One region of the Arthrobacter sp. MDT2-16 genome, then DNA from elsewhere that is predicted to be linked to it. Evidence: predicted binding sites of a transcription regulator. Region 1 holds the regulator's gene; the other holds the start of a gene.

Evidence for each region. Region 1 encodes HrcA, which represses chaperone genes, less so after heat shock. Its sites were predicted from a motif close to TTNGCACTCGNNNNNNNCGAGTGCNAA; they were not measured.
Region 2: groES (co-chaperone GroES) is a predicted target of HrcA. The motif match lies at 1,276-1,302, and genes of this name have one in related genera.

Annotation. Positions count from the first base shown of each region.
Region 1 is NZ_JBTNDP010000002.1:214,494-217,698, forward strand. Features, by position in the region: gene dnaJ (molecular chaperone DnaJ) at 1-736, opposite strand, end outside; gene hrcA (heat-inducible transcriptional repressor HrcA) at 828-1,841, opposite strand; gene ACX80N_RS05580 (DUF3097 family protein) at 2,014-2,865, shown strand; gene ACX80N_RS05585 (DUF4870 domain-containing protein) at 2,946-3,205, shown strand, end outside.
Region 2 is NZ_JBTNDP010000001.1:26,740-29,944, reverse strand. Features, by position in the region: gene ACX80N_RS00130 (ABC transporter permease) at 1-141, opposite strand, end outside; gene ACX80N_RS00125 (siderophore ABC transporter substrate-binding protein) at 175-1,119, opposite strand; gene groES (co-chaperone GroES) at 1,443-1,739, shown strand; gene groL (chaperonin GroEL) at 1,808-3,205, shown strand, end outside.

The sequences.
Region 1 (3,205 bases):
AGAGATCGCCCTGGGGGCCGCCGGCGATGCCGGCCTCGCCCTGTCCGGCCAGCTGGATGCGCGTGCCGGTGCCCACGCCGGCGGGGACCTTGATGGTCAGGGTACGGCGCGCCCGGATGCGGCCCTCGCCGCTGCACTCGTGGCAGGGGCTCGGGATCACGGTGCCGTAGCCCTGGCAGGTACCGCAGGGGGCACTCGTCATGACCTGGCCGAGGATCGAGCGCACGGCGCGCTGGACCTGGCCGGACCCGCCGCAGATGTCGCAGGTGCGCACCGATGTCCCGGGCTGGCAGCAGGTGCCGTCGCACGTGGGGCACACCTCCGCGGTGTCCACCTCGATCTTCTTGTTGGCGCCGAACACGGCGTCCTTGAGGTCGATCCGCACGTTGATGAGGGCGTCCTGCCCGCGGCGCGTCCTGGTGGGGGTGCCGGCCTGCTGGCCTCCCCCGCCGAAGAAGGTCTCGAAGATGTCCTGGAACGCGAACCCGGACCCGGAGTAACCCGCCCCGTACCCGTTGTCGTTGCCGTTCTCGTTGCCGGTCGTGTCGTAGATCCGGCGCTTCTGCGGATCCGAGAGCACCTCGTAGGCGTGCGTGACGCGCTTGAACTCGTCGGCGGCGTCCTCCCCGGTGTTCACGTCCGGGTGGAGCCTGCGGGCCAGCTTGCGGTACGCCTTCTTGATCTCCTCCGCGGTCGCGCCCTGCGCCACACCGAGGACCTCATAGTGATTACTCACTCGTGCACATCACTTCCTGTTGGAAACTTCTCTGTCTTCTGCTCGCCGGCCGGCCCGGCGCGACATGCCCCGGCGCCGGAGGCGCTCCCGCTCACTCCTCGAGGATCCTCGAGAGGTAGCGGGCGACGGCGCGCACGGCGGCCATCGTGGTCGGATAGTCCATGCGGGTGGGCCCGAGGACCCCGAGCTTCGCCCCGGCACCCGGACCGTACCCGGTCGCCACGACCGAGGCCTCCGACAGCCCGCCGTAGGGATTCTCGCTCCCGATCCGCACCGAGATGCCCCGGGCGTCGTACTCCATCTCGGACAGCAGCCTCAGCATGACCACCTGCTCCTCGAGGGCCTCGAGGATCGGCCCGATGCTCAGGGGGAAGTCCCCGGTGGAGCGCGCGAGGTTGGCGGTCCCGGCCAGCAGGATCCGGTCGTCCCGGCCCATTCCGGCGAGCTGCTCCAGCGCCCGTACGATCGTACCCCCGTGGGCCCTCAGCGCGCCGGGCAGTTGCGACTGCGCGACCCCGAGCTCGGCCGGCAGCGCCGCCAGCTTCACGCCGGACACCGCGGACAGGATGCGCTGGCGGAGCTCGGCGAGCTCCGCCTCCTGGATCTCGGCCGCGGTCCTGACGATGCGCTGCTGCACGGTGCCGTTGCTGGCGATCAGGACCACCAGGATCTGCTGCGGGGCGAGCAGCACGAACTCGATGTGCCGGACGGACGCACCGCCCACCCGCGGGAACTGCACGACGGCGACCTGGTTCGTGAGCTGCGCGAGCAGCCGGACGGTCCGGTCCATGACGTCGTCGAGATCGTCGGCGCCCTCCAGCAGTGTCTGGATGGCCTTCTTCTCGGGAGCGGAGAGCGGCTTCACCTCGGAGATACGGTCGACGAACAGGCGGTAGCCCTTGTCCGTGGGGATCCGGCCCGAACTGGTGTGGGGAGCGGCGATCAGGCCCTCCTCCTCGAGGACGGCCATGTCGTTGCGGATGGTGGCGGATGATACGCCCAGCTGGTGGCGGTCCACCAAGGCCTTGGAGCCGACCGGCTCCCGGGAGTGGACGTAGTCCTCGACGATGGCCCGGAGCACCTCCAGGCGTCGCGGTTCACTCATTCCTGTGTCACCTCCGGGTCTGTTCCTGACGAGCACGGCTCGGGGGGTGGCCCGGCGCGGTTAGCACTCGACACACCCAAGTGCCAAGTCTAGTACGTCCGAGGCGATTGTTAGCATTGGGATCCCGGGCCGCGGCAGACCGCCGCAGCCCTTGCGGGAAGGACGCGCTGGCATGGAGTACGGCTGGGGAGCACAGGACATCGCGGCTCCGAAGCGGGTCGACCTGCCCGACGTGCCGGTGCAGAAGGACATGGTCCTCGAGGACGTCCAGAGCGGCTTCGTCGGAGCGGTGGTCCGCGTCGAGAAGTCCGGCGGACTCCACGTGATGGTGCTCGAGGACCGCCGCGGCAAGACGCGCACCTTCCGGCTCGGCCACGGATTCCTCCTCGACGGTGAGCCCGTGCACGTCGTCGCCCCGGCCGTCCGCGCCGCGCCGTCGTCGACCCGTACCGCCTCCGGTTCCGTGAAGGTCGACGGCGCCCGGGCGAGGACGGCACGTGCGAGCAGGATCTGGGTCGAGGGACAGCACGACGCCGAACTGGTGGAGAAGGTGTGGGGCGACGACCTCCGGCTGGAGGGGATCGTCGTCGAGCCGTTGCACGGCGTCGACGACCTCGAGGGCGCCATCCGTGCATTCGGGCCGGGGCCGGAGCGCAGGCTCGGGATCCTGGTCGACCACCTGCTGCCCGGGACCAAGGAGTCCCGGATCGCCCAGCAGGCGATGACCGTGCCCGGCGCCCGCAGCCATGTCCTGATCGTCGGGCACCCCTACGTCGACGTCTGGCAGGCGGTGAAGCCCGCCGCGCTGGGCCTGGAGGCCTGGCCCGTGGTCCCCCGGCACCAGGACTGGAAGACCGGCATCCTCGCCGGCCTCGGCTGGCCGCACCACGACCAGGCCGCCGTCGCCCACGGGTGGAAGCGCATCCTCGCCGGCGTCAGCACCTATGCGGACCTCGAACCCTCGCTGCTGGGACGGGTCGAGGAGGTCATCGACTTCCTCACCGCTCCCCCGCGCCGCGCCTGAACCATCCCGTCCCGGCCGCCACGTATCCTTGGAACTGGCTCCGGGGGAAGAGTCTCCGTCAGCCAGCAAAGGAATCGAAGTTGTCCAACACCGCCGACCACCAGCACCACGGGCGGGGAGCGTCCCAGTCCGCGTTCGAAGGCACGCCGGCGAACGCCCTGCCCCTGACGGCCTCCGAGGACCGCCAGTTCGCCACGCTGGCGCACTTCGGCGGGATCCTGGGATTCATCCCGTCGCTGCTGATCTACCTCATCTTCCAGGACCGTGGGCCCTTCACCGCCCAGGAGTCCAAGGAGGCACTGAACTTCACGCTCCCGCCCACGCTCCTCGCGCTGGTCGC
Region 2 (3,205 bases), on a different contig from region 1:
GGGGGAGATCTCGGAGACGCCCACGAAGAGGCTGACGAGGGCGAGCAGCAGCACGGCCCCGGCGGCCGACCAGAGGGCCGGCGACCGCGTGGGGCCGGGCTGCTGTGCCGGCCGCTGCGGCCGGAGGGGAAGTGCTGCCATGGGGGGCGCCCGCCGCGGGAGCGGCGGAACGGATCAGGCCGCGACGGCCTCGTGGACGGCCGAGACCATGGCGTCGAGGTTGTTCAGGCCGTATCCGATCAGGTACCAGCTCGCCGAGTCGAGGTAGGTGACGTCGTCGTTCCTCGCTGCGTCGGTGCCGTTGACGAGCTCGTTGTCGAGGACGGCGGCTCCGGCGGCGCCGGCCTCACCGACGGCGGCATCGCGGTCGATGACGAACAGGTGCGCCGGGTTGATCTCGGCGATGTACTCGAAGGAGACGGCCTCGCCGTGCGTGCCCTCGCTCTTGACCTCGGAGGCGGGCTCGACGCCGAGCACGTCGTGGATCAGGCCGAACCGGGAGCCGGCACCGTAGGCGGTGACCTCACCGGCACTGGTCATCAGGACCAGGCCGTTGCCGGCGGACGCGGCAGCGTCCTTCGTCTCGGTGATCCTGGCGTCGAGCGAGGCCAGGCGGTCGGCCACCTCGTCCTCCGCACCGAAGATCCGTCCGAGCGACTCGGTGTGCCCGATGAAGCTCGCCATGGGATCGGCGGCGTCGACGCTCAGGTCGATGGTCGGGGCGATCTCCGCGAGCTCGTCGTAGGAATCGGCCACACGGCCCGAGATGATGATCAGGTCCGGGGCGGCGGCCGCGATGGCCTCGAAGTCGGGCTCCTTCATGGAACCGATGTTCGTGATGTCGCCGCCCTCGTAGGCCGCGAGCTGCTCGGGCAGCGTCCCCTGGGGGACACCGGCGACGTCGACGCCGAGGGCGTCGAGTGTGTCGAGGGCGCCGAGGTCGAAGGTGAAGACCGTCTCGGGGTCCACCGGTACCTCGGTGGTCCCCTGCGCGTGCTCGACCGACACGGTCGCGGCCGCTTCGGCCTCGCCGGCAGCTTCGGAGGAACCGCCGCAGGCCGTCAGGGCGAGGGTGGCCGCAGCGGCTGCGGAAAGGACGGCGAGGCGCACGTGTGCCATGGGTGAACTCCGGGGGGAAGGGGCCTGCACAGGCCGTGAATCGAAGTAAGGAGATCCTTACCTAGATCGAATCTAGCCGTAGTCCGTCGAATTACGCAACCGAAGCATGTCCTAATGCGTCCTACCGGGGCCCGCCGGGGAGGACGAGTGTCAACGCTGGCACTCGCCTTGACCGAGTGCCAGCCCTTGCATACAGTCGGACTTGGCACTCGCTCATAGCGGGTGCTAATCCCGAGGGAAGCGTGCATCGGCACCGCGACGACGGTCCACGCCCAGCCCGACGGCCCCCTTTCCATTGGTATCGAACGCAAAGGAGAGCCCGAGTGTCGGTCTCTATTAAGCCCCTTGAGGATCGCATCGTTGTCCGCCCCCTCGAAGCCGAGCAGACCACTGCTTCCGGCCTCGTCATCCCGGACACCGCCAAGGAGAAGCCCCAGGAGGGTGAAGTCGTAGCAGTCGGACCGGGTCGCGTCGACGACAACGGCAACCGCGTCCCCGTCGACGTCGCCGAGGGCGACGTCGTCATCTACTCGAAGTACGGCGGAACCGAGGTCAAGCACGGCGGCACCGAGTACCTCGTGCTCTCCGCGCGCGACGTCCTCGCCATCGTCGTCAAGTAGTACCCCTGGAGAAGCCCCGGCCCGTAGCGGCCGGGGCTTTTCCTCGCCAAGCCTGAAAGGAACCAACAGTGGCAAAGCAGTTGGAATTCAACGACGCCGCCCGCCGTGCCCTCGAGGCCGGCGTGGACAAGCTCGCGAACACCGTCAAGGTGACGCTGGGCCCCCGCGGACGCAATGTCGTGCTCGACAAGAAGTGGGGCGCCCCCACCATCACGAACGACGGCGTCACGATCGCCCGTGAGGTCGAGCTCGACGACCCGTACGAGAACCTCGGCGCGCAGCTGGCCAAGGAGGTCGCCACCAAGACCAACGACGTCGCCGGTGACGGAACCACGACCGCCACGGTCCTGGCCCAGGCACTCGTCAAGGAGGGCCTCCGCAACGTGGCGGCCGGTGCGGCCCCCGGGCAGCTCAAGCACGGCATCGAGGTGGCGGTCGAGGCCGTCGCCAAGCGCCTGCTCGAGAACGCCCGCGAGGTCGTCGGCCAGCAGACCGCCAACGTGGCCTCCATCTCCGCGCAGAGCACCGAGGTCGGTGACCTCCTCGCCGAGGCGTTCGACAAGGTCGGCAAGGATGGTGTGATCACCATCGAGGAGTCCTCCACCACGCAGACCGAGCTCGTCCTCACCGAGGGCATGCAGTTCGACAAGGGCTACCTCTCGCCGTACTTCGTGACCGACCCCGAGCGCCAGGAAGCCGTCCTCGAGGACGCGCTCATCCTCATCAACTCGGGCAAGATCTCCTCGCTGCAGGAATTCCTGCCGCTGCTCGAGAAGGCGCTGCAGGCCGGCAAGCCGCTGTTCATCATCGCCGAGGACATCGAGGGCGAGGCGCTCTCCACCCTCGTGGTCAACAAGATCCGCGGCACCCTGAACGTCGTCGCCGTCAAGGCTCCCGGCTTCGGTGACCGCCGCAAGGCCATGATGCAGGACATCGCCACCCTCACGGGTGCGCAGGTCGTCTCGCCGGACCTCGGCCTCAAGCTGGACCAGGTGGGCCTCGAGGTGCTCGGGTCCGCCCGCCGCATCACCGTCACCAAGGATGCCACCACGATCGTGGACGGCACCGGCAGCGAGTCCGACGTCGCCGACCGCGTGGCGCAGATCCGCGCCGAGGTCGAGCGCACCGATTCCGACTGGGACCGCGAGAAGCTCCAGGAGCGCCTCGCGAAGCTCGCCGGCGGCATCGGCGTCATCAAGGTCGGCGCCGCCACCGAGGTGGAGCTCAAGGAGAAGAAGCACCGCATCGAGGACGCCGTGTCCTCCACGCGTGCCGCTCTCGAGGAGGGCATCGTGGCCGGCGGCGGTTCCGCGCTGGTCCACGCCGGCAAGGCGCTGGACACCGACGCCGACGTGCTGGCACTCGAGGGCGACGCAGCCACCGCCGTCGGCCTCGTCCGCCGGGCCCTCGCCCAGCCGCTGCGCTGGATCGCCGAGAACGCCGGACACGAGGGCTACGTGGTCGTC